3 regions of the Inquilinus sp. OTU3971 genome follow, and region 3 is predicted to be linked to each of the others. Evidence: riboswitches for the same ligand, from Rfam matches in the RefSeq annotation. Region 3 holds a riboswitch; each other region holds the start of a gene.
The links. Region 3 has a riboswitch for S-adenosylmethionine ahead of metZ (O-succinylhomoserine sulfhydrylase). Riboswitches for the same ligand answer to the same signal wherever they lie in the genome.

Region 1 (13,586 bases), on a different contig from region 3:
GCTGTGGCAGGACTACGCCACGCTGTGGAGCCGCACCGCCCAGCGCATGCTGGGGCAGGAGGCGGAGCCGGTGGTGGCGGCGGAGAAGGGCGACAAGCGCTTCAAGGACCCGGCCTGGAGCGAGGTCGCGGTGTTCGACTTCATCAAGCAGTCCTACCTGCTGACCGCGCGCTGGCTGCAGGGCTCGGTGCGCGAGGTCGAGGGGCTGGACGCCAAGACCGCGAAGAAGGTCGACTTCTATACTAGGCAGTTCATCGACGCGATGTCGCCGTCGAACTTCGTCGCGACCAACCCCGAGGTGCTGCGCAGCACGCTGGATTCGCGCGGCGAGAACCTGGTCAAGGGCCTCGAGAACATGCTGGCCGACCTGGAGCGCGGCCAGGGCCAGCTCGCCATCACCATGACCGACCGCAGCGCCTTCGAGATCGGCCGCAACATCGCCGTCACTCCCGGCAAGGTGGTGTTCGAGACCGAGCTGATGCAGCTGATCCAGTACGACCCGGCGACCGAGACGGTGGCGCGGCGGCCGCTGCTGATCATCCCGCCCTGGATCAACAAGTTCTACATCCTCGACCTGAAGCCGCAGAACAGCCTGATCCGCTGGGCGGTCGAGCAGGGCCACACCGTCTTCGTCGTCTCCTGGGTCAACCCGGACGGGCAGCTGGCGGATAAGAGCTTCGGCGACTACATGCTGGAAGGGTCGCTGGCGGCGCTCGGCGCGATCGAGCAGGCGACCGGCGAGCGCGAGGTCAACGTCATCGGCTATTGCCTGGGCGGCACGCTGCTGGCCTGCACCCTGGCCTGGATGACGGCCAAGGGCGAGGCGGACCGGGTCAAGAGCGCGACCTACCTGACCACGCTGACCGACTTCACCGATCCGGGCGAGCTCGGCATCTTCGTCGACGAGGAGCAGCTGCGGACGATCGAGCACAAGATGTCCGGCAAGGGCTATCTCGAAGGCTCGGCCATGGCGACGACCTTCAACCTGCTGCGCGCCAACGACCTGATCTGGTCCTTCGTCGTCAACAACTACCTGCTGGGCAAGGACCCCTTCCCCTTCGATCTGCTCTATTGGAACAGCGACGCGACCCGGATGCCGGCCGCGATGCACAGCTTCTACCTGCGCAACATGTACCAGGAGAACCGGCTGGCGCAGCCGGGCGGCATCACCCTGGCCGGGGTGCCGATCGACCTGACCACGATCAAGACCCCGACCTTCATGCTGTCGACCCGCGACGACCACATCGCGCCCTGGGCCTCGACCTATGCCGGAACCCAGCTGTTCGGCGGGCCGGTGCGCTTCTGCCTCAGCGCCTCGGGCCACATCGCCGGGGTGGTCAACCCGCCGGCGGCGAAGAAGTACTGCCATTGGGTCAACACGCGGACGCCGAAGACCCCGGAGGCCTGGCTCCAGGCCGCCGAGCAGGTCGAGGGCTCGTGGTGGCCGGAATGGCAGAAATGGGTCGCCCGCCACGCCGGCGGCCAAGTCCCGGCCCGGCGCCCGGGCGACGGCGGGCTGACCCCGATCGAGGACGCCCCTGGCCGCTACGTGCGGGCGACGTGAACGCAGATCAAGGTTGGGTTCGCCCCGCGAACCCAACCTCCCCATCTCACGCTGCCAGATCCGCCGCCGCATAGGCCCGGCGCAGCTCGGCCAGGCGATCGCCCTCCAGCACCCGGTCGAGATGGATCTCCGGCCGCGACGCGGCGGCCAGGACGACGCGGTAGAGATGGGTCCACAGCCCGGCGCCGCGATGCACCACGGCGTACAGGATCTCGCGCCGCTGCGGGTCGCGCGGGCGGGGACAAGGGCGCTCGTCGAGCCGCTCGACGGTGTCGCCGGGATGGGCCAGCGGGATCGCTGCGGACTGGTAAGCAGACATGAAAACCCTCCATCGCGGTTGCGAGGAGGGCTGACGCGCGGCTTTCGACCCGTTTGGTTGCCGGTCCGGCCGCATCGCCCCTCTTGCGAGAGGCCACCACCTTGCCCGGGAGGCAGGTTGGCGTGGGCGTCAGCCCAACTCTGGATGCGAGGCTGGGTGTAGCGCGGAGCGCGCCGCAGCGCAAGCCCGATCGGGCCGGCGCGTCGGGCAACCGATATCGACATTCTGAGGGCGGGAAGCCGGAGCGCGCCTTGCCCTGACACGGTCACGTCGCCATTTCTCAAGAGAAGCCATCGCCCGGTTGCCGGCGAGGCAGGGCGCCGGGCTCGCGAAGGGAGACGCGCCATGGGAATGCACCTCACCAGTCCTGCGTTCGGGAACGGCGAACGAATGCCGGAACGCTTCAGCTGCGACGGCCTGGACCAATCGCCGCCGCTCGCATGGTCTGAGGCACCCAAGGGAACGCACAGTTTTGCGCTGTTCTGCGACGATCCCGATGCGCCGGGAGGCACCTTCCATCACTGGGCGGTTTACGACATTCCCGTCAGCACTCACGAGCTGCCGGAGGGCTTTCCGCGCACGCCCACGGCCGGACTGGCGCGGCAGGGCGTCAACGATTTCGGGAAGGTCGGCTATGGCGGGGCCTGTCCGCCAAGAGGCCACGGCCCCCACCACTACCATTTCAAGCTGATGGCCCTGGATGTCGGCCATCTCTCTGTTCGCGGCACCCGCTGCGGGGATATCGAGGCCGCGGCGCGCACCCACGCCCTGGCCGAAATCGACCTGGTGGGCATCTATTCGCGCTGACGCTCCCCTGGCGGATTCGTTCTTCGGCGGCGATCCCGGCCGACGGTCACGCCGACCGGGATGCCGGATCCAAGGCCGGCAGCCGTCACCGTCTCCAGCGGAAACCGGAGCCATGTTGACCACGTACGGCCGCAAGCGGCGCGCTGCGTGGGCCGTGTCCTTCGAGGCTGGCCGTCGGCCTCACGCCGCCTTCTCGTCTTCGAACATGACCGGCGGCCCGAGCTCCGCGAGGCGGAAGAGGCGGAAGGCCCGCTCGCCGTTGAAGTCGAGGACGCGGAGATCGTCCGATTCATGCAGGTCGCGCATTACCACCTGGAAATGGCCCCCATAGCGTTCCCGCGCCATCGGCACAGGCACCTCATAGGCGATGAATTTCTCGATGCCCTTGGCCCGAAGCTTCTCGGTCAGCGCCGGGTCGGTCAGCGAAGCATGCGAGGTCACGATCACCAAAGGACCGCTCCCGGTAAACAGCAGCGCCGCTTTCATGGCGGGTCCTCCTCAGAGCTGGCGCTGTACGAAGCGTTGCGACAGCTCAGCAACAATGATCCTTGGCGCGAAGTCCCGGTCGTCAAGCGTCTGAACTGTGAGCAGGCATGGGGACGGTCCCCTCAATATCGCACGAGGCCTGAAGCCTGCCGCGCCGATCGGCGCCGAGCCCCGAACCACCATCCTGGTGTTGTTCGGGTCACTGGCCAACCCGGAGCAAGGCTTCGATCTCGCCGTGCCCCGGACCGCTCTTGCCCCGATGCTCGGATCGTCGGACGCTGCCGGACTGTCCGCTGCGAGCCGTCGATGCCCAACCAATCCCCCTCCCCCGCCCGGCCGGTGCCCGACCTTTTCGCGGCCAAGCCCGCCGCCTATGACCGCTTCACCCGGGCCGAATGGGCGGCGCTGCGGGCCACCACGCCGATGGTCCTGTCCGAGGCCGAGCTGGTCGAGCTGCGCGGGCTGAACGAGCCGGTGTCGCCGGCCGATGTCGCCGACATCCTGCTGCCGCTGTCGCGCCTGCTGAACCTGCATGTCGCCGCCGCCCGCGCGCTCGATGGGGTGCAGGACGCGTTCCTCGGCCGGCCCGGCCCGCCACCGCCCTACATCATCGGCGTCGCCGGCAGCGTTGCCGTCGGCAAGAGCACCTTCGCCCGGCTTCTGCGCCTGCTGCTGTCGCGCTGGCCCGACCATCCGCGGGTCGAGCTGGTGACCACCGACGGCTTCCTGTGGCCGAAGTCGGTGCTGGAGGAGCGCGGGCTGATGCGCCGCAAGGGCTTCCCCGAGAGCTACGATTTGCGCCGGATGATCGGCTTTCTGGCCGCGGTGAAGTCCGGCCGCCCGGAGGTCGAGGCGCCGGTCTACTCGCACCTCGCCTACGACATCCTGCCCGGCGCGAAGCAGGTGATCCGCCGGCCGGACATCCTGGTCTTCGAGGGGCTGAACGTGCTGCAGGCGCCGGCCGGGGCGTCGGTCGTCACCTCCGACTTCTTCGACTTCTCGGTCTATGTCGATGCCGAGGAGGAGGACATCGCCCGCTGGTTCGTCGAGCGTCGCCTGCTGCTGCAGCGCACCGCCTTCCGGGACCCCTCCTCCTATTTCCATCACCAGCGCGACCTGCCGGAGGCCGAAGCCCGCCGCGTCGCCCGCGAGATCTGGGACCGGATCAACGGGGTCAACCTGCGCGAGAACATCCTGCCCACCCGGCAGCGCGCCCGGCTGGTGCTGCACAAATCCGCCGATCACTCGGTCGACGCCGTCGCCTTGCGCCGGATGTAGCCATGGACCTGCCCCTCGGACCGCTGATCGGATCGGGCAAGGAGGCCGAGGTCTTCGACGCCGGCGATCTGGTGGTCAAGCTGTACCGGACGACCGCGGCCGCGCCAAAGCGGGCGGCGTTCCGCGAGGCCTCGATCCTGGCGCTGATCGAATCGCTCGGCCTGCCCGTGCCGTCGGTCCATGCCGTCGGTCAGATCGACGGCCGCTGGGGCATCGCCATGACCCGGGCCGAAGGTCCGCCCCTCGCCGACGCCATCCGTGCCCCCGGCCGGATCGAGGCCTGTCTGGACCGGATGGCCCGGCTGCAGATCGCGATCCATGGCCATCCCGGGACGCATCTCGGCAGCCTGAAGGCGAGGCTGGCGGCGAATATCGCCAGGATGCCGGACGAGGCCCTGCGGCGCCGGCTGCTGCACGGCCTGGCCGCGCTGCCGGACGGCGACCGCCTCTGCCACGGCGACTTCCACCCGTGGAACATCCTGGGGCCGCCGGGCCGCGAGGTGGTGGTCGACTGGCTGGATGCCTGCACCGGCGACCCGGCGGCCGATGTCTGCCGTTCCTATGTGCTGATCCGGCCGGTGGCGCCCGACCTGGCCATGGCCTATGTTGAGACCTACGCTGCGGCTGCGGGCGAAAGCCGGGACCGGATCCTCGCCTGGCTGCCCTTCGCCGCCGCCGCCCGCCTGGCCGAGGGCGTGCCGGACCAGGCCGGGGCGCTGCTGGCGATGGCCGAGCCCGGAACCCTGCCGTGACCCGGCTCCGAGGGGCCGCGAAACGTTGCGTTCGGGCCGATTCTGCCGTCGAACTTGCCATTCCGTCCGCCGTCCCCCATGTTTAGGGGGTCATTCTGGTTCGGACGGCCGGCCTGCTATGCCCTCGCGGCCGCGGATCCCTCGCCTTTCCCCTTCCCGTTTGATGCGTTGCGCAGTCCCGCGCGGCGCCACCCCTCAACTGGAGGAAAAGCGATGCCGATCGGCACCGTGAAGTGGTTTAACAGCACCAAAGGCTTCGGTTTCATTCAGCCGGAGAGCGGCGGACCGGACGTGTTCGTTCATATCTCGGCCGTCGAGCGCGCCGGGCTGCGTGGCCTCAACGAAGGCCAGCAGATCTCCTACGAAGAGCAGCGCGACCCGAAGCGCGGCAAGACCTCGGCGGAGAATCTGAAGGCCGTCTGAGCCTTCGATTGCGGAGCGGAACAGGAGCGCCCGCCCGTCGGGCGCTCCTTTTCTTGTGACAGACCGGCGATGCGGACGCATCGCGCCAGAGGGAGGCCGTCATGCCGTTCAAGCCGAACTACAATCAGCAGCGCAGCGAGCGCAACCGCGCCAAGGAACAGAAGAAGCAGGAGAAACTGCAGAAGCGCGAGGAAGAGACTGCGCGCCGCAAGGCGACCCAGGAGGGCGACGCGCCCCAGGATGGCGATGCGCCGCCGAACGACGCGACCGAGCCGTCCTGACCCGAACCGTCACCGGAGTGCCGCCATGGCCCGGAGCAAGAAACAGTCCAATGACAGCACCTTCGTGCTGTTCAACATCGTCTACCAGGACGGCACGCTGAGCTCGAACCGCAAGGTACCGCGCGCCGAGGCCGACGGGCTGGACGGCGAGGCCCCCGTGCGCGCCTTCATCGAGGCGCAGGACCGCAAGATCGCCGAGATGTCCGGCAATCCCCGCGGCCCGATCAAGACCATGACCCGGCTGCGCGGCCAGTAATCCAGGCCGGCGCCCCGAGCCGGGCTCCGGAGAGCCCGGCTTTGCTTTGCCTCAGCCGAGCCACGCCGCGCTGAACTTCGCGTGGCCGCCGTCGTGCAGGCGCAGGTTCAGCCACTGGTCGACGAAGGCCTTGAACACCACGTCGCCGCGCGGCAGCAGATAGGCCTTCTCGGCGAAGGTGAAGGGCTGGTCGGGATGCACGGCGCAGAGGCCGGGGCGCAGCTTCTGCTGCAGCCGGGTCTCGCTGGCATCGGTGATCATGACATCGGCCCGGCCGGCCAGGATCTCGTCGAAGATCGTGGTGTTGTCCGGGAAGATGGTGATCTTCGCCGACTTGATCCGCTCGCGCACGAAGGCCTCGTTGGTGCCCCCCGGCGGCTCGATCACCGTGACGCCGGGCTGGTCGATCTGCTCCACCGTCTGGAACTTGTCGACGTTCTCGCATTTGGTGATCGGCGTCTTGCCATCGACATCGATCGGGATGCTGAAGAAGGCCTGCTTCTGGCGCTGCAAGGTCACGCTGATGCCACCCATGGCCATGTCGCAGGCGCCGCTGGTGAAATCGGCCATCAGCGTCTTCCAGCTGGTCTTGACGAACTCCGCCTTCACCCCGAGCACGGCCGCCAGGTCCTTCGCCATGTCGATGTCGATGCCCTCGTACTCGCCCTTGGCCGGGTCGAGATAGGTGAAGGGCTTGTAGTCGCCGGTGGTGCAGACCTTCAGCACCCCGGCCTTGGCCACGGCGTCGAGCGTGTCGGTGCGATCCGCCGCGGTTGCGGCGGCAGGCAGGACGAGCAGCAGAGCGGCAGCGAGCAGGCGCATGATTCCTCCCGGTTTCGAGTCGGTGAGGATCTTAGTCGGACAAATGGGACGCCACCAACAGGGTCGTCCGCGCGGCCGGTCGCCGCTACCATCGCCCGCATGAAGCTGATCGCCTACACCATCGGCGGGAGCCATCCGGAGATCCGGCCAGCCCCGGCCACACGCGACTGGATGTCGGCGACGCCGGAGGGCTTCGCCTATCGCTGCCTGCCGCTCAACATCGCCAACGCCCATGGCTGGGAGATCCTGTGCCCGGCCGCGATCCGGGCCTGGTGGGACGGCGGCACGGCGCCGGAGTCGGTGCGGGTCGAGGCGTCCGGAGACGGCCCGCATCCCGCGGTCGGGCATTTCGGCAGCGGCATCCTGACCTTCCATGTGCCGCTGCTGCTGCGCACCGAGCCGGGCTGCAACCTCTGGGTCTCGGGCCCGACCAACGCGCCGAAGGACGGCATCGCGCCGCTGACCGGCGTGGTCGAGACCGACTGGTCGCCCTACGGCTTCACCATGAACTGGCGCTTCACCCGGCCGAACCATCTGGTCGAGTTCGCGGCCGGCGAGCCCTTCTGCCTGTTCTTCCCGCTGGTGCGCGACGCGGTCGAGGCAGTGGAGCCGGAGATCCGCCCGTTATCCGACGACCCGGCGCTGGAGGCGCGCTACTGGGCCTTTCACCAGGGCCGCACCGATTTCCTGGCCGACCTGCCGGTGCCCGGCACCGACGCCAACGAGGCGAAGTGGCAGAAGGGCTACTACCGCGGCCTGGACACCGACGGCACCCCGGCGCCGCAGCACCAGACCAAGCTGCGCCTGAAGCCGTTCAGGGAGAAGTAGCCGGTGGCAGAAGAAAATGAGTCCCCCCTCCCCTCGCAGGGGGGTTAGGGGGAGGGGGTTTGAGCCGCCGGAGCCGGCCTGAGTTCTGGCGATCCGGCCCGGACGGCAAAGTCTGTCCCTCGTCCATTCGCGCGCGGACGCGCGCAGCCCCCCCCCCCCCCCCCCCCCCCCCCCCGGGGGGGGGGGGGGGGGTGGGGGGGGGGGCCTCTCGACACCAGCGCCAGCGTGGCTTGTTGGGAGGAAAAAGGAGCCGTGCGAGACCGAACCGGCGTCTGCTTGATTGGCGACAACCCCCTCCCCCTAGCCCCCTCCCGCAAGGGGAGGGGGGACTCATAGGGAGCGAGGGAAGGAGTGAAGCCCATCCGTCCTTACGCCTTCGTCGCCCGTTCCGGGATCACCTCGCCGCCGGGCTGCAGCCACAGGTTCTTGACGTCGGCCCGCGCCGCGGCGAGGTCGTTCGGGTAGTACAGCAGCACATGCGCCGCATCCTGGACGATGATGCGCTGCGCCTTGGCGTACAGCGTCTTGCGCTCGGCATCGTCGGTCGACGACCCGGCCTTGTTCAGGATCTCGTCCAGCTCGGCGTTGCTGTAGAAGCCGAGATTGGCGCCCTTCGGCGACCAGCTGTCGGTGTGGTACAGCGGCTTCAACTGCAGGTCGGCGTCGAAGGTGCCGGTCGACCAGGAGGCGATGACCGCGTGCACGGCCTGGGCCGCCTTCTGCTCCGGCGTGCCGAAGGCGGCGGCGGTCCATACTCCGCTCTCCATCCGCTGGATGTTCAGCGTGATCCCGGCCTGGGCCCACATGCCCTGCAGGATCTCGGCGATGTTCGCCTCCGGCTCCTGCACCGCGACATTGATGGTGATGCCGTCGGCATGGCCGGCCTCGGCCAAGAGGGCCTTGGCCTTGGCCACGTCCAGGCCGTAGCCCTCGACCGTCGGGTCGTAGCCGAACACGGCGGGCGACAGCGGCGAGGTCGCCGGCAGGCCGAAGCCGTACAGCAGGTTGCTGACGAGGCCAGCCCGGTCGGTGGCCAGGTTCAGCGCCTGGCGGACGCGGACATCGTCCAAGGGCGCCAGCTTGACGTTCAGCGACACCCAGAACACCGAGGTCGGGTTGCCCTGGATCAGGGTCAGCTCGGGGTTCGCCTTGATCGGCGCGGCGAAGACCGGCGGCAGCGGCACGACGACATCGGCGTCGCCGGTCTGCACCGCCATGTTCATGACCGCCGCTTCCTGGGTCCAGATCCATTTCAGGGTCTTGGTCGGCGCCTTCTCGCCCCAGTAATCGGCATTGGCCTCGGACAGCACGTATTCGCCCGATTTGTACTCGGCCAGCTTGTACGGGCCGGTGCCGACCGCGGCGCGGCCCAGCGTGCCGGCCGTGTCGGCCTTCGGGCTGACGATCGTGGCCGAGGCCACGGCCATCAGCTTGAGGAAGGCGGGGTAGGGGCGCTTCAGGGTGAAGCGGATGGTGTCGGCATCCAGCGCCTTGACCTCGGACAGGATGGCGCGGAACCGGCCGCTGGCGGCCAGGCCGCGCTTCTCGTCCATGTGCCGGGCGAAGCTGGCGATCACGGCGTCGGCGTTGCACGGCTCGCCGTCATGGAACTTGACGCCCTGGCGCAGGGTGAAGGTCCAGACCGTGCCGGTGGCGTCGGCCTCCCATTTGGTGGCCAGGACGGGCACCAGCTCCATCTTGTCGTTGTAGCCGGTCAGCCCCTCATACATCGGCTCCAGGATCGCCGAGGTGTAGGTCGCGGTCTGGTCCGCGGGATCCATGCTGCGCGGCGCCTCGCTCTGCAGGATCACGATCTGCGAGGCATCGGCGGCGAAGGCGCCGCGGCCGCGCAGCAGCGCCGCCAGTCCCAGCGACCCGCCCAGGGCCAGCGCGCCGCGCCGGTCGATCACAAATGCCATCTCGTCCCCCGTTGGTTGGAATCGGTCCGGATGCCCGCCGACTTTGTTAGATCGATGAAGCCTTCGGCTTGATTAAATTCAATTCCTAAACTAAATGTCAAGTCGAACGCACCGGATGCCGAGGCGAATGGCCAACCCGTCGAAACGCTCGCTGCTGAAAGCCGTGGCCGACCACGGGCCGCTGAGCCGGTCCGAGCTCGCGGTCCTGGCCGGGCTGAGCAAGGCGGCGATCACGGGGCTGAGCCGCGAGCTGATTCAGGACGGCGCGCTGGAGGAAAGCGAAGTCGCCTCGGCGCCCTCTCGCCAGGGCCGGCCGTCGATCCTGCTGCGGCTGAACCCGACCCATGGCTATTTCATCGGCGCCTCGATCGTAGAGGAGCCGGTGACGATGGTGCTGACCGATTTCCAGGGCGCGGTGCTGGGCCAGCGCACGGCCCCCTGGTCGAACGATCCGCAGGCGATCGCCGGCACCATCCGCGACTCGATCCCGCATCTCCTGGGCGAGGCCGGCATCCCGGCCGATCGGCTGCGCGGCATCGGCGTCGCCCTGTCCGGCCTGGTCAACCACGACCAGGACCGCTGCCTGCACTCCGCCAATCTCGGCTGGATCGACCTGCCGGTGGCGGCGGTGGTGGAGCAGGCGACCGGCGTGCCGACCTTCCTCGAGAACGACGCCAACGCCGTCGCCACCGGCGAACGGCTGTATGGCCTGGCGCGCGACTACCGCACCTTCGCCACCGTGACCTTCGGCGACAGCATCGGCTGCGCCCATTATGTCGACGGCACGCTCTACCGCGGCCATGGCGGCGGCGCCGGCGAGATCGCGCATTGCACGATCGAGCCGGGCGGGCTGCCCTGCCGCTGCGGCAAGCGCGGCTGCCTCGACACCGTGGCGCCGCGCCAGGCGATCCTGGCCCAGGCGCGGGCTCTCGGCCTCACGGCATCGACCACGGCGGAGGTAGAGGCCCTGGCGGCCCAGGGACATGCCGAGGCGATCGGCATCCTGCACCGGGCCGGCGGTGCGCTGGGCCTGGCCATCGCCCATGTGATCCAGGTCAACGACCCCGAATTCGTCCTGATCGTCGATGTCGAGGGCGCGATGGGGCCGCTGTTCCGCACCGTCACCCGGCAGGCGATCGAGGCCAATGTCCTGCCGCGTCTCGCCGCCTCGACCACCATCCGCTTCCACCACGCCACCCGCGCCCTGTGGGCCCGCGGCGCCGCCAGCATCGCCGCCCACCGCTTCCTGACCCGCGCCGAAGAAGGCTGAAGACATGGCATCCCTCCCGCGCATCGCCCCCCTTCGAATCGCGGTGGGCGGCATCCACACCGAATGCAGCACCTACAGCCCGGTCCTGGCGACCGAGGCGGATTTCCGGGTGCTGCGCGGCGACGCGCTGACCGCCGACCCCTCCTTCGCGATGCTGCGCGACTACGACGCCGTCTTCCTGCCGACCCTGCACGCCCGCGCCGTCCCCGGCGGCCCGGTCGCCCGCGCCACCTATGAGGCGTTCAAGGCCGAGTTCCTCGATCGTCTGAAAGCTCTCGGTCCGATCGACGGCCTGTATCTCGCCATGCACGGCGCCATGAATGTCGAGGGCATGGAGGATGCGGAGGGCGACTGGATCACCGCCGCCCGCGCCGCGGTAGGCCCGGACTGTCCGATCAGCGCCAGCTACGACCTGCATGGCAATGTCAGCCAGCGCATCATCGACGCGCTCGACATGTTCTCGACCTACCGCACCGCGCCGCATATCGATGTGGAGGAGACCAAGCGCCGCGCCTGCACCATGCTGATGCGCCGCCTCACCGAAGGCTTGCAGCCGCTGCTGCTGTGGGTCCCGGTGCCGGTGCTGTGGCCGGGCGAGCGCACCAGCACGGTGGACGAGCCGGCGAAGTCGCTCTACGCCCGGCTGCCCGCGGTCGACGCCGTCGACGGCATCCTCGATGCCTCGATGATGGTCGGCTATGTCTGGGCCGACGAGCCGCGGTCGACGGCGGCGATCATCATCACCGGCACCGACCCGGCGGCGATGGAGCGCGAGGGCGCCCGCCTGGCCCAGGCCTATTGGGATGCGCGCGACGACTTCGTCTTCGGCAGCCGCACCGGCACGGTGGAGGAGTGCGTCGGCTGGGCCGTCGGCTCGCCGACCCGGCCGGTGATCCTGGCTGATTCCGGCGACAACCCGACCGGCGGCGGCGTCGGCGACCGCGCCGACCTGCTGCGGGCGCTGCTGGCGCGCGACGCGCAGGATGTGCTGATCGCCGGCATCGCCGACCGCCCGGCGACCGAAGCCTGCTTCGCCGCCGGCATCGGCGGCCGGCTGCGCCTCAGCATCGGCGCGACTCTCGACACCAAGGGCAGCATGCCGGTCGAGGCGGAGGCCGAAGTGCTGGTGCTCGACCCCGGTGCTGATCTCGCCGACCGCCAGGCCCTGGTCCGCATCGGCGGCATCCGGGTGGTGCTGACCGCCCGGCGCCGGCCGTTCCACACCATCTCGGACTTTACCCGGCTGGGCGTGCACCCGGCCGAGGTGGCGATCCTGGTGGTCAAGTCCGGCTACCTGTCGCCGGAGCTGGCGCCGATCGCCAACCCGAACCTGATGGCGCTGTCGCCCGGCGTGGTCGACCAGGATGTCGAGCACCTGCCGCGCCACCGCACCACCCGCCCGACCTTCCCCTTCGACCGCGGCTTCGACTGGCACTCCCGCCCCGTCTGGTCCGCCCGGTCGCTCAAGGCGCTCGGCCGATGATGCTTTTGCCGATGGCGCTATCACTGCCGGCTCGCTCCGATTGCCTCTCCCGCCTGGCGGGAGAGGTCGGACATCCGCCAGGATGTCCGGGTGAGGGCTGGCCCAGGCCTCGACAAAATCCCCTCACCCGGAGCCGCTTCGCGTCTCCGACCTCTCCCGCAAGCGGGAGAGGCAACGCAAAACAGCCGTCCCGTATGGGATGTCCAGCGCAGCGAGAGACCTTCCGATGACCGCCACCCCCCTGATCGAGATCTGCGTCGAAGGCCTGGACGGGTTCCTGGCGGCCCAGGAGGGCGGGGCCGACCGGGTCGAGCTCTGCGCCAGCCTGATCGAGGGTGGGCTGACCCCCAGCATCGGCACCATCCTGGAGGTCAAGGCCCGTGCCCGCATCCCGTTCCACGTCATCATCCGGCCGCGCGGCGGCGACTTCCTGTACAGCGACACCGAGGTCGCCAGCATGCTGGCCGATGTGAAGGCGCTGCGGGAGCTCGGCGTGCCCGGCATCGTCATCGGCTGCCTGACCGCGGACGGCAGGATCGATGAGGACCGCACGGCGCAGCTGGTGCGCGAGGCCCGGCCGATGAAGGTCACCTGCCACCGCGCCTTCGACATGACCCGCGACCCGGAAGAGGCGCTGGAGGCGCTGATCCGCTGCGGCGTCGACCGGGTGCTGACCTCGGGCCAGCGGCCGGACGCGATGGCCGGCCTCGCGATCCTGAAGCGGGCGGTGGAGCAGGCCGGCGACCGCATCGTCATCATGGGCTGCGGCGATCTGGACGAGGCCAACATCGCCGGCATCCGCCGCGCCACCGGGCTGCAGGAGCTGCATTTCGCGGCGCCGCGCAGCGAGCCGAGCGGCATGGTCTACCGCAACCCGGAGATCGGCATGGGCGGCACCGAGCTGGAGCGCGAATACACCAACACCGTGACCGATCCGGAGCGGGTGCGCGCCACCATCCGCGCCGCGCGCGCCTGATGGCGGCGGCCGGCCCAGACGCCGACACGATCCTGTCGGTGAAGGAGCTGCGGACCTGGTTCGACACCGAGGACGGGCCGATCCGCTCGGTCGACGGGGTGACCTTCCACATCCGCCGCGGC
Region 2 (10,257 bases), on a different contig from region 3:
CGCTATTGTGAAAAGGTCTCGCATGCGGGAGAGGTCGGAGACGCGAAGCGGCTCCGGGTGAGGGGACTTCGTCGAGGCCGGGACCAGCCCTCACCCGGCCGTCCTGCGGACGCCCGACCTCTCCCGCCAGGCGGGAGAGGCAATGCCCGACATCGTGTCAGGCCTGGCCGAATGCGCCGACGTAACCCGATCTCAGTTCAGTCCGGTCTAGCCCCGGCCGATGTCGTCGACCTCGTACGGCGTGGTCTGGTAGATCTGGTTGATCCAGTTGCCGAACAGCAGATGGGCGTGGCTGCGCCACCGGTTCTGGGGTCGACGCTCGGGGTCGTTCTCCGGGAAATAGTCGTGCGGCAGGGCGATCGTCTTGCCGGCGGCGATGTCGCGGAAATACTCGTCGCCGAGCGTGTCGGTGTCGTACTCGACATGGTTGAACATGTGCAGCGACCGGCGGCCGGAATCCTCCAGCAGGCACAGCCCGGCATCGTCCGACTCCATCAGCACCTTCATGCCGCTGGCGGCCGGGATGTCCTCGCGCCGGTTCTCGGTCCAGCGCGACACCGGGATGGTGAAATCGTCGGAGAAGCCGCGCAGATAGGGCGACGCCGCCTCGATGATGCGGTGGCGGTACACGCCGAACTTCTTCTCGGGCAGCGCATGCTTGGGCACGCCGTGGAAATGATGCACGGCCGCCTGGGCCCCCCAGCAGATGTTGAAGCAGCCATGGACGTTGGTCTGCGTCCAGTCGAACACCCGACGCAGCTCGTCCCAGTAGGTCACCTGCTCGAACGGCATCGTCTCGACCGGCGCGCCGGTGACGATGAAGCCGTCGAACTTCTCGGTCCGGACGTCCTGCCAGTCGCGGTAGAAGGACAGGATGTGGTCGCTGGGCGTGTTGCGCGGGACATGGTTGGTCATCTTGACCAGCGTCAGCTCGACCTGCAGCGGCGAGGCGCCGAGCAGCCGGGCGAACTGGGTCTCGGTCTTGACCTTGTTCGGCATCAGGTTCAGCAGACCGATCCGCATCGGCCGGATGTCCTGCCGCACCGCCTGCGCCTCGAGCATCACCATGACCCCCTCCGCTTCGAGGACGGACCGGGCGGGCAGGTCGTTCGGAATCTTGATCGGCATTTCGCTTCGGTTCTGTTCCGCGTGTCGTGGGCAGGACCGAATTGTGGATGGACCCGTTTGGTTGTCGGTTCGACCACATCCCCCCTCTCGGGGGCGCCACCTTGCTCGGGAAGCAGGTTGGCGTCGGGCAGTGCCCAACTCCTGATGTACCGCCAGTTCTACGGGGTCCGCCCGCATATTTCAACTGGATGAATGTGCCGCGTCGTCCGGCCCGCCGGGCTTCGGTTCAGGGCGTGGCCCGGGCGGGCAGGCTCAGCACCGCATGCTCGGCATAGTAGCGGGCAGCGCCGGGATGCAGCGGCACGCCCAGGCCGCGCGTGGCGCCTTCGATCGAGATCTCCTTGCCGCGCGGATGGCCCGCGGCCAGCAGGTCCAGGGTCGATTTCTGCCACAGGGCGCGGGTGATCTCGTAGACCGTGGCCTCCTCGATCCGCTCCGCCACCAGCCAGATCGCCCCGACCGACAGGGCCGGCACCTCCGCGGCGACGCCGTCATAGAGGCCGGCGGGGATCGGCTCCTGGGTGAAGAACGGCACCTTGGCGATCAGCGCCTCGGTCTCGGGCCCGGTGACCGGCAGCAGCCGGATCGGCCGCCGCCGCGCCAGGTCGGCGATCACCCCGAGCGGCGGCCCGCCGGTCATCACCATGGCGTCGAGCCCGCCTTCGGCCAGCAGGTCGGCCGAGGGCTCCGGCCGCTCATAGACCTCGGTCACATCCGTCTGCTTCAGGCCGAAGGCGGCGAGGATCAGGCGGATGTCGTAGATCGTGCCGGAGCCTTCGGCGCCGACCGAGACGCGCTTGCCCTTGAGGTCGGCCACCGACTGCACCGGGCTGTCCGCCGGCACCACGACATGGACGAATTCGGAGAACAGATGGGCGATGGCGCGCAGGCTGGTCACCGGCGGCTGGCCGGCGAACGGCCCCTCGCCGGCATAGGCGGCGAAGGCGACATCGGCCTGGGACAGGCCGGAATCGAACTCGCCGTCGCGGATCCGCCGGATGTTGTCGATCGATCCGGCGCTGGCCTGGGCCACCGCGATCAGGCCGGAGACGCCGCAGCTGCCGCCGGCGCTGCCGCAGGGCGGCAGGCCCGGCGGGCCGGAGATGGCGCCGGCGATGATGCCGCCGATCGGGAAATAGGTGCCGCCGGTGGTGCCGGTGCCGATGCGGAAGAACAGCGGGTCCTGGGCCCGTGCCGGCCACACCCCGCCGAGCCCCGCCGCGGCCATCCCGGCGGCGGGAAGCACCGTGGTCAGCAGGCGGCGGCGGGTCAGCATGGCGGTTCCCCTCAGGCGGCGTCGCGCATGGTCGGCGGCGTCTCGTCCGGCGCGCGCGGATCGAGCTCGGCGGCGACCGGCGTGGTGGTCGGCGCGACCGAGACGAAGCTGCCCTGCTCCTCGTTCGGCTTCGCCGCGCGCCGGGTCATGCGGTAGACGGTGAACAGCGCCAGCAGCGCCGCGACCGAGCCGGTCCAGACGAACAGCCCGTCCGGGCCCAGCAGCTGCATCACCCGCGACGCCACGATCGGCCCGAACACCGCGCCGGTGCCGTAGCACAGCAGCAGGCCGGCGGCCGCCGGCACCAGCTGCTCCGGCGTCATGAAGTCGTTGGCGTGGCTGAGGCTCAGCGGATAGATGGTGTAGGACAGCCCGCCGAAGGCCGCGAGCAGCACCAGCAGCAGCGTCATCGAGGTGCCGCCGAACAGCGCCAGCGCGGCGCTGATCAGGGCCAGCGCGATGGTGATGCCGAGGAACACCTGGCGCCGGTCGAAGCGGTCGGACAGCCGGCCGACCGGGTATTGCAGCAGGAAGCCGGCGAAGATCGCCGTCATCATGAAGCTGGCGATCCAGTCCGGCGACGGGTCGATGGTGCGGGCGTAGACCGGCCCCATGCCGGAGAAGGCGGCGCTGATCAGCCCGACCGAGAAGCAGCCGGCGACGCCGAGCGGCGAGATCGCGATCAGGGCACGCAGGCCGAAGCGCTTGACCTTGATCACCGGCGGCGTCTCGACCGGGGTCAGCGACAGCGGCACCAGCGACAGCGACACCAGCATCGCCACCACCGAGAACAGGGCGAAGCCGGCCGGGTCCATCACCGTCAGCCAGGGCTGCGACAGGCCGAAGGCGGTGTAGTTCACCGCCATGTAGGAGGACATCACCCGGCCGCGCACGGCGTTCACCGCGCGGGCGTTCAGCCAGCTTTCGATGATGGTGAACAGCACCGCCATGCTGATGCCGGTGACCAGTCGCAGCGCCGCCCAGACGATCGGGTCGACCCACAGGGCATGGAACAGCGCCGCGGCGGAGGCGATGGCGGCGAAGGCGGCGAAGGTGCGGATGTGACCGACCAGCAGCACGATCCGCGGGCAGATCAGCGTACCGAGGGCGAAGCCGCCGGAATAGAAGGCCAGCACCAGCCCGATGGTGCCGACATCGAAGCCGTCGAGATCCATCCGCACCGCAATCAGCGTGCCGAACAGCCCGTTGCCCATGATCATGATCGCGGCGCTGAACAGCAGCGGCGCCACGGCCAGGAGGACCGAACCGAGGGAAGGTGTCGCGGAAGCGGGGTTGGTGGCAGCCATCACATCCGTTCTAGGTCGGCCGAAAGGCCGGGGCCAGGAAAGATTCGTGACGATTTCAGGGCAAGCCGCCCGATGGTCCCGGCCTGCAGATAAGGTGGTGCGGGGTGTCGAACCGACTACCCCCGCCGGCCGGATTCAGCCGCCGCGCTTCGGCCGGTAGAAGACGTGGTCGCCGATCGAGGCGGTGCGGCGGAAGCGGTTGGTCCAGGCCGGCATGCCGCGGCCGAGCGCCCGCATCGCCGCCGGGGCGAAGAAGTACTGGGCGCCGTCGGTCGGGTCGTCGGCGAAATAGCCGTCCAGCATCTGCCAGACCACGAGGCGCGCGGTGCGCTGCAGGATCTCGTCCTGGGCGCTCAGGGGCTGCGGGAACTGCGGCATGGCGCCGGCGCGCACGGCCTTGGCGAAGGCGCGGAAGCGCGGGCGCGACAGCGGCTCGAACTGGCCCGGATCGGCCAGCACCTCGCAGGGCGATTCGCCGAAATCATTGGCCACGGCGATGCGGTTCATCACCACCCAGACCACGGCCGCCATGCCGCGCGTGCCCTGGTTGCCGGCCTCGGTATAGGCGGTGAAGGCGAGGCAGCGCAGCGCCCGCTCCGCCTGGGTCGGCTCGGCCGGCAGGGCCACGCCGCCGATGCTCATCGGCGCCGCCCCGTACTGCCGCAGCAGCGGCGAGGGCTGGTCGAGCGCGGTGCCGCGGGCGGAGACGAAGATGGTGCAGGCCAGGTCGCCCGGACCGCAACCGGTCAGGCGGCGGCCGGCGCCGTCGGCCTCGGCGTCGCGCAGCCAGGGCGCGCCCGCCGGCTCGATCAGCGACACGGCGCGGGCCAGGGCGACATCCAGCCGCTCGGTCTCTTCCGGCTCGGGCCGGTCGACCCGCAGCAGCGAGGAGCGCGGCCGGGCCCAGACCGGCGCCGCGCCGGGCGCGGCGGGCTGCACCATGGACACGGCGTCGGCCGCGACCATCGCCTGCCCCGATCCGGACGAGGTGGGCACGGCAGGCTGGGACGGGACCGGATCGGCGGTGGCCGGCGCCACCGCGGCCACCGGCGCGATCGATGCGGGAGACGCGGCCGCGGTCTCGGCCAGCAGGCCCGCCGTCGGCCCCAGCGAGGCGACGACCACGGGCTTCGCCTCGTTCGGCGCGACATCGATCAGGGTCGCGGGGCCGGACTGCACCGCCGGCGGGGTGACGGGCGCCACCGGCGCCGTGTCCGCCAAGCCTTCGGCCGGGGCCAGGGGCGGCTCGGTGGTCGCCTGCACCGGCGGCGTGGCCACCGGCTGCCCCGGCAGCGGCACCAGGTCGGCCAGGCGGGCCGGCAGGTCGAGCCGCGCGGCCTCGGCACCGGGGCCGGGCAGGCTGACCGGCACCAGCAACGGCTCGACTTCCTGCGGCTCCGGCGCCGGGCGCGTCACCTGCTGCAGGGCATCGGCCCAGGGGTCGAGCGGCGGCTCCGGCTCGGGCAGGCGCGGCACCGCGGCGAAGGCGGAGCCGAAGAAGACCTGCAGCGGGTCGGCGTGCGGTGCGGGGGCAGGAGACATCTCGGCCAGGCGCCGCATCGTGGCGACGGCGGGCTGCGGCCGCACCGCCTCGGCCGGGTCGACCACATGCGCGGGCTCGACCGCGATCCCGGCGAGATCGACGGCGACGACGGGCGGCAATGCCGGGCGCGCGGAATCGATCGCGATCGCGCCGCCGAGGGCGGTAGCCCCGACCAGCGCGATCGACAGAAGAAGGAGGCCCTTCGACGTCATGCCCGACCTCCCCCTTGTCGGCGCGTCGGGCGGAGCCCATCCGGGCACACTCCGCCCGGCGCCGCCGGGAGACGGGGCAACGCTCTGCGCCGGCGATCGGGCCCGGGAATGGTCTCAACGATTCCGGGAACACCGACCGCCCAAGTGCATTTCATTGCGGTCACGAGGGGCGCGGGTATCATGGCGCGCCCTGCGAGTCCAGACCGACGGAAGGCCATATGTCCCGCAAAACCGCTGAAATCCGCCGTTCCGCCTGGGTTCGCCCGGCACGTTTTTTCGCTTTTTTTATCGCGATTGCCGCCTTTCCGGCCCTGGCGCAGGACAAGCCCGCCGCCGAGTCGGCACCGAAGGAGGCGATCGACATCGAGCTGAACAAGCTCGAACCCGGCAACAATGGCTGCCGGGCCTTCATGGTCATGCACAACGGCACCAGCCGGAGCTACAGCAACCTGCAGCTCGACCTCGTGGTGTTCGACCCGAAGGGCATCATCGTTGACCAGCTGGCCGTGGACATGGCCCCGCTGAGCGCCGACAAGACCATGGTCAAGGTGTTCGAGATCGCCGGTCATGATTGCGGTAATTTCGGCCGTGTGCTGTTGAACGACGTGTTGACCTGCAAGGCGGGGGACGCAGCGGTCGAACGCTGCATCGATCTATTGGTTCCCACCAGCCGGGCGGCGATCGGTTTCATCAAGTAAAGAAGGCCGGATCATGGCGGCCGACCCGCAGATCATTACGATGCTTGAGCGGATCGCTGCTGTTTCCGGCGACACACCACCGGCCGAGCGACTGTCGCCGGCCGAAGCGCGGCGCGCCATGGCCTCGGTCCTGCCGCTCCTGAACGAGCACGCACCGGCCGTGGCCCGGGTCGAGGACCGCACCCTGCCCGGCGCGGCGGGGCCGATCGCCGCACGCTTCTACGACCCCGGCACGACCGACCCGTCGCCGGCGATCGTCTACATCCATGGCGGCGGCTGGGTGCTGTGCGACCTGGACAGCCATGACGGCGTGTGCCGGGAGCTGGCGCAGCGTTCGGGCCTCAAGGTGGTCAGCCTCGGCTACCGGCTGGCGCCGGAGCATCCGTTCCCGGCCCCGCTCGAGGATTGCGTCGCGGCGGTACGCTGGCTCGCCACCCAGGGCCGCGACTGGGGCATCGACCCCGACCGCCTGGTGATCGCCGGCGATTCCGCCGGGGCCAACCTGTCGCTCGCCACCCTGCTGGCGCTGCGCGACGCCGGCGAGCGGCCCCTGCGCGGGGCGGCGCTGGTCTATGGCGTGTTCGCGCCCGACCACGACACGCCATCGCATCTGGCGTATGGCGGCGATAACCGCTACTTCCTGTCGACTGCCGAGATGGAGTGGTTCTGGGGCCATTATGTCCCGGCCGGCACCGACCGGCGCACGCCGCTGGCCGCGCCGCTCTACGCCGATCTCGCCGGCCTGCCGCCGCTGTACCTGACCGCGGCGGAGTACGATTGCCTGAGGACCGACAGTGAACAGCTTGCCTATCGCCTGGCCGTGGACGGACGGCCGCACGAATTCCGGCTGTGGCGCGGCATGATCCACGCCTGTCTGCACATGGCCGGCAATGTCGAGGCGATGCGGGCCGAGATCGACCATCTGGCCGCCTTCCTGCGCCGGCAGGCCACGGCATGAGCCGCCCCCCGCGCCCCCCGAAATCCGGCGCCGGACGCATGCGCGGCCCCGGCCGATCCTCCGAAGCCGGCGACGGCGACGAGCGGCGCCCGCCGCGCGGACGCAAGCCCGCCGGCCGAGCCGGAGCCCAGGCCGAGCGGCCGGCGCGGGACACCCGGCGCCCCGACAGGCCGTCCCGCGGAGCCCCTGCGGACCGCGAGGAGGCCGAACGCGCTCCCCGCCGCACCGCGCGCGCTGCCGGTGGCCGTAGTGCCCGGCAGGATGAGCCGGAGGCGATGCCGAGGCGTCGGCCGCCCCGCGACGGCAAGACGCCGTCCCGCCTCGCCGCCGCGAAGGCCGACGACGAGAAGGCGCCTCGCGGCGGGAAGCGGTCCGGCCCGGCCGCGGCCGGCCGCCGGCCCGCGCCCGGCAAGCCGCGCGGATCGCGGTCGAAAGCAACCACGCCGCAGGAGGCTGCACGCGCCGCTATTCCGGAATGGCTGTGGGACGGCGAGGAGCCGGCTGAAGAAGCCACCCCGCGCCGGCGCGGCCGCCCACGCGGCCCGGTGCCGGAGGAGCGCGCCGAGCCGGCCGAGGCACCAGCGCCGCGCCGCCGGACGCGCGGCCCGCTGACCTCGTCGCGCAAGATCGCCGGCGATGCCGGAGCAGCGAAGCCGGTGTCGGCCAAGCCGGGCGAACGCTGGCGCGAGGAGCGGCGCAAGCGCCCCTCGCCGGAGCCGGACCAGTGCCGCTACGTCGTCTTCCACAAGCCCTATGGCGTGCTGAGCCAGTTCACGCCGGAGGGGCGCTGGCGCGGCCTGAACGAGTTCGGCCTGCCGCCCGGGATCTATGCCGCCGGCCGGCTGGACGCCGACAGCGAGGGTCTGCTGCTGCTGACCGATGACGGGCCGCTGATCAAGCGCCTGCTGGACCCGAAGCACGGCCACCCCCGCACCTATCTGGCCCAGGTCGAGGGCGACCCGGCGGAGGAGGCGCTGGCGGCCCTGGCCGGCGGCATCGCCCTGACCGACGGCCCGACCCGCCCCTGCGGCATCGAGCGGCTGGCGGAGGAACCGGACCTGCCGCCGCGCGACCCGCCGATCCGGGCCCGGAAGTCGATCCCGACCGCCTGGCTGCGGCTGACCCTGACCGAGGGCCGCAACCGCCAGGTGCGGCGGATGACTGCGGCGGTCGGCCACCCGACCCTGCGCCTGGTCCGCGTCGCCCTCGGCGGGCTGGAGCTGGGCGACCTGGCACCAGGGACGTGGACCACGGCGGAGCGGGACGAAATCCTGTCCGGCCTGCGCAGATAACGTCCGGATTACGGGAAACTTACGTGAAATTCACGGGTGCGGCCCGCCCGCGGGGGATATCACGGTTGCAGTCGCAGCCGAGGATCCGCCGCGCGGCGGACGCACCCGATGAAGCCAAGCACACGCCGGTTCTGGAAGGATTTCTTCGCCCTGCTGATGCCGTTCTGGCGGTCGAAGGAGAAATGGCCGGCGATCGGGCTGCTGGTGGTGGTGGTCGCCTTCACCCTGGGCGCCGTGTTCCTGAGCGTGCAGTTCAGCTTCTGGTACAACCGCTTCTACCAAGCTCTGCAGGACTACAATCAGGCGGCCTTCTGGCGTGAGCTGGCGATCTTCGGCGGCCTGGCGACCGCCCATGTCCTGCGCAGCGTCTATGCCGCCTATCTCGGGCAATGGCTGCGCATCCGCTGGCGGCGCTGGATGACCGACCACCTGCTGGGCGAATGGCTGGCCGACCGGGCCTATTACCGCCAGCAGCTGACCGCGGGCGCCACCGACAACCCGGACCAGCGCATCTCCGAGGACATCCAGCAATTCGTCGACGGCACCCTGACCCTCAGCCTCAGCTTCCTCGGCAATGTGGTGAACCTGGTCTCCTTCGCCGTGATCTTGTGGGCATTGTCGGCGCCGCTGACGATCCCGCTGTTCGGCAACGACATCGTCATCCCTCATTTCATGATGTGGGCCGCGATCGTCTATGCCGTGGTCGGCACCGCGCTGACGCATCTCGTTGGCCGCCCGCTGATTGGGCTGAACTTCCAGCAGCAGAAGCGGGAGGCGGATTTCCGCTTCGGCCTGGTCCGGTTCCGCGAGAACACCGAGGCGATCGCGCTGTATGCGGGCGAAATGAGCGAGAAGCAGGGGCTGCTGCGCCTGTTCGGCGGGGTGATGGTCAACTGGTACCAGCTGATGAGCCGGCAGAAGAAGCTGGGCTTCCTGACCTTCGGTTACGGCCAGGCCTCCGTCGTCTTCCCCGCCATCCTGGCCGCACCACAGTATTTCGCCAGGACCATCGAGCTTGGCGGGTTCCTGCAGGTCCAACAAGCCTTCGGCAACGTCCAGGACTCCCTGTCCTGGTTCGTCAGCGCCTACCAGTCGCTGACCGAATGGAAGGCGACCGTCGACCGTCTCACCGGCTTCCGCAATAGCCTCGAGGCGGCCAAGGCCCAGGCGCGCTCGGCCGAGATCGACGTCGCGGCCGAGCCCCGCGGCGACCTCGCCATCGACTCCGTCCAGCTCGCTTTGCCCGACGGCCAGGCGCTGGTCGAGGGCGGCGGCCTGTCGGTCCGCCCCGGCGACCGGCTGCTGCTGACCGGCCCGTCCGGCGCCGGCAAGTCGACGCTGTTCCGCGCCCTGGCCGGGATCTGGCCCTTCGGCAAGGCGCGCATCCGCATCCCGAAGGACGCCAAGGTGCTGTTCCTGCCGCAGCGGCCCTACCTGCCGCTGGGCACGCTGCACGCCGCCGTCGCCTATCCGGCCAAGCCCGAGGAGATCTCCGCCGAAGCGGCGACCGAGGCGCTGCGGGCGGTCGATCTCGGCCATCTGGTGCCGGCGCTGGAGCAGGAGGAGTACTGGGCTCGCCGCCTGTCGCCCGGCGAGCAGCAGCGCCTGGCGGTGGCCCGGGCGGTCCTGGCCAAGCCGGGCTGGCTGTTCCTCGACGAGGCCACCAGCGCCCTGGACGAGGGGACCGAGCAGCGGATGTTCGCGCTGCTGCGCGACCGGCTGCCCGGCACCACCTGGCTGACCATCTCGCACGACCCCAAGGTCGCCGCCTTCCACGACCGCCGCTGGCGGATCGAGAAGGAGGGCTCGGCGCCCGGACGCCTGGTCGAGGTGCCGGCGGCCG
Region 3 (4,254 bases):
GGACTATTCAGGCAGTCGCCAGGGCAGAGGCAGTCATGGTCCGTTTTCTGACCGGGCGGCTGCTCGACCTGCTGGTGGTGCTGTTCGGGGTCTCGGTCGTCGCCTTCCTGATGATCCGGCTGATCCCGGGCGACGCGGTGCAGATCATGCTCGGCGCCAACAGCGAGGTGACGCCGGACCGGATCGAAGCGCTGCGCCAGCGCCTCGGCCTCGACCAGCCGCTGGTGACCCAGTATCTCGCCTGGCTCGGCGGCCTCCTGACCGGCGATCTCGGCACCAGCCTGTGGACCGGCCGGCCGGTGCTGGAGGAGATCGTGGCCCGGATCGGCGTCACCATCGAGGTCACGCTGCTGGCCCTGGCCGTCTCGGTGGCGCTGGCGGTGCCGGCCGGCTGCCTGATGGCCTATTTCCGCAACTCGGCGCGGGACTACCTGGTGCGGGTGGTCACCATTGCCGGCGTCACCGTGCCGTCCTTCTGGCTCGGGGCGCTGCTGATCTATCTGTTCCACAGCGTCTTCCCGGCCTTCCCGGCGATCGGCTTCGTGCCGCTGGCCGACGACCCGGTCGGCAACCTGCAGCGCCTGCTGCTGCCGACCATCGCCCTGGCCGTGCCGGTGCTGGCCTCGCTGTCGCGCATCGTCCGCTCCGCCATGCTCGACGCGCTGGGGCAGGACTATATCCGCACCGCCCGGGCCAAGGGGGTCAGCGAGCGGGCGGTGGTGTTCCACCACGCCTTCCGCAACGCCATGATCCCCTTCGTCACCGCGCTGGGCATCTCCGCCGGCTACCTGTTCGGCGGCGCCATCGTGGTCGAGCAGGTCTTCGCCCTGCCGGGCCTGGGCCGGCTGATGCTGGGCGCGATCGCCGAGCGCAACTATCCGCTGATCCAGGCGGCGATCCTGCTGGTCACCGCGGGGTTCGTGGTCGTGAACTTCGTCACCGACATGCTCTATGCCGCCCTCGACCCCCGGATCGGCCTCAGATGACGGCGCCCCTCCCGGAAATCCTGGCGCCGCCGTCGCGCCGCCGCATCGCCGCGCCGCGGCACCCGCTGGTCTGGATCGGCGGGGCGCTGGTGCTGCTGCAGGTCGTGGCGGCGCTGCTGGCGCCCTGGATCGCGCCGGACGATCCGCTGGCCCAGCACGTGATCCGGCGGATGAAGGCGCCCGGCGCCGTGGCCTGGCTCGGCACCGACCAGTTCGGCCGGGACGTGCTGTCGCGCATCCTCTACGGCTACCGCGCCTCGCTCGCCGCCTCGGCCAGCGCGGTGCTGCTGGCGCTCGTCGTCGGCGGCACCCTGGGCGTGGCCGCGGCGCTGCGCGGCGGCTGGCTCGACCGCGCCGGCATGCGGCTGATGGACATCCTGTTCGCCTTCCCGATCATCCTGCTGGCGATCGGCATCGTCGCCATGCTGGGGCCGGGTGCGACCACAACGGCGCTGGCGATCGGCGTCGTCTACATCCCCGTCTTCGCCCGGCTGCTGCGCGGGCCGGCCCTGGTGGTGGCCAGCAGCCAGTACGTGCTCGGCGCCCGCGCCATCGGGGCGGGGGAGGGGCGGGTACTGTGGCGCCATGTGCTGCCCAACCTCGCCAGCGTCATCCTGGTCCAGGCCAGCTTGGCCCTCTCCACCGCGATCCTGGTCGAGGCCTCGCTGTCCTTCCTCGGCCTCGGCACCCAGCCGCCGACGCCGTCGCTCGGCCGCATGCTGGCCGAGGCACGGAGCTATCTGCTGCTGTCGCCCTGGGATTCGATCTTCTCCGGCCTTGCCATCCTGTTGGCGTCTTTCGGCTTCAACCTGCTCGGCGACGGGTTGCGCGACGCGCTCGATCCCAGGCTGCGGGGCAGTGGGTGATGGGTGATGCGAAGACGATGGAAGCGGTGACGGTCCGGCCGCCGGTGCCGGCCGACCTGCCGGTCCTGGCCGGGGTGGCGTGGCGCAGCACCCGCGCCGCCTTCGAGCACATCCTCCCGGCCGGGATCCTGGACCGCAAGCGGCCGGAGGATTTCGCCAACCGCTTCGCCGCCCGGCTGCCCGACCTGCGCATCGCGGTCGACAGCTGCGGCACGCCGCTCGGCTTCTCGCTGATGACCGGGTCGCATCTCGACATGCTGTTCGTCGACCCGGCGGCGCAGGGCCGGTCGGCCGGCACCGTCCTGCTGGCGGACGCCGTGGCGCGCGGCGGCCGCACGCTGGAAAGCTTCGCCCACAACCGGCTGGCCCGTGGCTTCTACGAGGCGCGCGGCTTCCGCCTCTGCCGCTCCTACCGCCGGCTCTACGAGGGGATCGAGATGCCCTTCGTGCTCTACGCCCTGGCCGAGGGGTGACGGGCAGCGTTGCCGGAAACGCATTGCCCGATCGCCGATTTGCCGATAAGTCTTGGGCCGTCGCCTTCCCGGGCGGCGCCGTGGTGATTTGAGCCGACCGGCTTGCGGCCACGTTAATCTCCGCTAAAAGGTCGGTTGCGCGCAGGTCCCGCACGCACCGCCTCCCGGTCGGATCGAGGAGTCGGTGAGATGGATCGTTACGAAGCCCCCAGCGAAGACGAATTCGGCCCCGAGACCGCGCTGATCCGCGGCGGCACCCGACGAACGCCCTATGGCGAGACCTCCGAGGCGATCTTCCTGACCTCGGGCTTCGTCTATGACAGCGCCGCGGCGGCCGAGGCGCGCTTCACCGGCGACGAGCCGGGCTTCGTCTATTCCCGCTACGGCAACCCGACGCTGGAGGTGCTGGAGACGCGCCTGGCCCTGCTGGAAGGGGCCGAGGGCTGTCACGTCACCGCCAGCGGCATGTCGGGGGTGTTCACCGCCCTGTTCTGCCATCTGCGCGGTGGCGACCATGTCGTGGCCAGCCGGGCGCTGTTCGGTTCCTGCTTCGTCATCCTCGGCACCATCCTGCCGCGCTACGGCATCACCACCACCTTCGTCGAAGGCAGCGACCTCGCGGCCTGGGAGGCGGCGATGCGGCCGAACACCCGGGCGGTGTTCCTGGAAACGCCGGCCAATCCGACGCTGGACTTGGTCGACGTCGCCGCGGTGGCCAAGATCGCCCATGCCGCCGGCGCCAAGGTGTTCATCGACAACGTCTTCGCCACGCCGCTGGGCCAGAAGCCGCTCGAGCTCGGCGCCGATGTGGTGATCTATTCCGCCACCAAGCACATCGACGGCCAGGGCCGGGTGCTGGGCGGCGCGGTTCTTGCCGACAAGAAGTTCCTGACCGACGACTTCCTGCCCTATTACCGGCACACCGGCCCGGCCCTGTCGCCGTTCAACGCCTGGGTGCTGGTGAAGGGGCTGGAGACGCTGGGCCTCCGGGTCGAGCGCCAGGTCGCCAGCGCCCACCGCCTGGCGCAGCTGATCGAGGCGCATCCGGCCGCCAAGTGGGTGCGCTATCCCTGGCTGGAAAGCCACCCGCATCACGAACTGGCCAAGCGCCAGATGAAGAACGGCGGCACGCTGGTCTCGCTCGACCTCGGCAGCAAGGCGGCGGCCTTCGCCTTCCTCGACGCGCTGCGGCTGGTCGACATCTCGAACAATCTCGGCGACACCAAGTCGCTCGCCACCCACCCGACCACCACCACCCACCGGGCGATGGAGGCGGCGGACCGCGCCGCCATGGGCATCACCGAAGGTCTGGTGCGGCTGTCGGTCGGGCTCGAGGGGATCGAGGACCTGGAGCGCGACCTGTCCCGCGCCCTCGACGCGGCGAAGCGGGTGGGCTGACGGCCGGGGGTGAGGCACGGCGCCGCGCCCCCTGATCCCGGCGACCGGACTCCCGCCCTGCCGCGTTTAGCCGGGTGAAGGGGGATCTCGATCCCTGGAGTTCGCATGATGAGATGGAAGCTCGCCCTCGCCGCGTTGGCCGGGCTGGCGCTGACGGCCCTGACGGCGACGGCCGCCGATGCCGCGCCGGGCTACACCACCGCCCCGGCCCGGCTGCGCGCCGGCCCGGGGGCCGACTATCCGACGGTGGCGCGGCTGCGGCCGGGCATGCCGGTGCAGATCTTCGGCTGCCTCGACGGCTGGGCCTGGTGCGATATCGGCGTCGGCCCCGACCGCGGCTGGGCCAATGGCCGCTTCCTGGCGGCGGATGTCCAGCATCGCCGCCGGGTCATCGTCGAGGCCGCGCCGGTGATCGGCGTGCCGGTGATCCGATTCGATGCCGGTCCCTACTGGGACAACTACTACCGCGGCCGGCCCTGGTACCACGACCGTGGCCGCTGGGTGCATTGACGGCCAAAGAGAAAGGGGGGG

Region 1: it holds a riboswitch for S-adenosylmethionine, as region 3 does, so the genes downstream of both, AAHM41_RS04175 (hypothetical protein) here and metZ (O-succinylhomoserine sulfhydrylase) in region 3, are expected to answer to the same signal.
Region 2: it holds a riboswitch for S-adenosylmethionine, as region 3 does, so the genes downstream of both, metA (homoserine O-acetyltransferase MetA) here and metZ (O-succinylhomoserine sulfhydrylase) in region 3, are expected to answer to the same signal.

What each region holds. Positions count from the first base shown of each region.
Region 1 covers NZ_JASATH010000009.1:56,078-69,663, forward strand. The annotation lists gene phaC (class I poly(R)-hydroxyalkanoic acid synthase) at 1-1,564, shown strand, start outside; gene AAHM41_RS04175 (hypothetical protein) at 1,611-1,883, opposite strand; SAM-I-IV-variant riboswitch at 1,927-2,036, opposite strand; gene AAHM41_RS04180 (YbhB/YbcL family Raf kinase inhibitor-like protein) at 2,229-2,690, shown strand; gene AAHM41_RS04185 (hypothetical protein) at 2,871-3,176, opposite strand; gene coaA (type I pantothenate kinase) at 3,483-4,454, shown strand; gene AAHM41_RS04195 (phosphotransferase family protein) at 4,457-5,206, shown strand; gene AAHM41_RS04200 (cold-shock protein) at 5,420-5,629, shown strand; gene AAHM41_RS04205 (hypothetical protein) at 5,731-5,910, shown strand; gene AAHM41_RS04210 (hypothetical protein) at 5,936-6,166, shown strand; gene AAHM41_RS04215 (transporter substrate-binding domain-containing protein) at 6,218-6,988, opposite strand; gene AAHM41_RS04220 (DUF6065 family protein) at 7,088-7,816, shown strand; gene AAHM41_RS04225 (ABC transporter substrate-binding protein) at 8,185-9,735, opposite strand; gene AAHM41_RS04230 (ROK family transcriptional regulator) at 9,863-11,005, shown strand; gene AAHM41_RS04235 (M81 family metallopeptidase) at 11,010-12,488, shown strand; gene AAHM41_RS04240 (copper homeostasis protein CutC) at 12,715-13,464, shown strand; gene AAHM41_RS04245 (ABC transporter ATP-binding protein) at 13,464-13,586, shown strand, end outside.
Region 2 covers NZ_JASATH010000232.1:1,420-11,676, reverse strand. The annotation lists gene metA (homoserine O-acetyltransferase MetA) at 208-1,128, opposite strand; SAM-I-IV-variant riboswitch at 1,176-1,281, opposite strand; gene AAHM41_RS35440 (TAXI family TRAP transporter solute-binding subunit) at 1,355-2,404, opposite strand; gene AAHM41_RS35435 (MFS transporter) at 2,416-3,711, opposite strand; gene AAHM41_RS35430 (cell wall hydrolase) at 3,847-5,466, opposite strand; gene AAHM41_RS35425 (Tat pathway signal sequence domain protein) at 5,685-6,164, shown strand; gene AAHM41_RS35420 (alpha/beta hydrolase) at 6,178-7,122, shown strand; gene AAHM41_RS35415 (pseudouridine synthase) at 7,398-8,414, shown strand; gene AAHM41_RS35410 (ABC transporter ATP-binding protein/permease) at 8,523-10,257, shown strand, end outside.
Region 3 covers NZ_JASATH010000335.1:173-4,426, forward strand. The annotation lists gene AAHM41_RS39095 (ABC transporter permease) at 36-986, shown strand; gene AAHM41_RS39100 (ABC transporter permease) at 983-1,852, shown strand; gene AAHM41_RS39105 (GNAT family N-acetyltransferase) at 1,852-2,325, shown strand; SAM riboswitch at 2,396-2,472, shown strand; gene metZ (O-succinylhomoserine sulfhydrylase) at 2,515-3,723, shown strand; gene AAHM41_RS39115 (SH3 domain-containing protein) at 3,829-4,233, shown strand.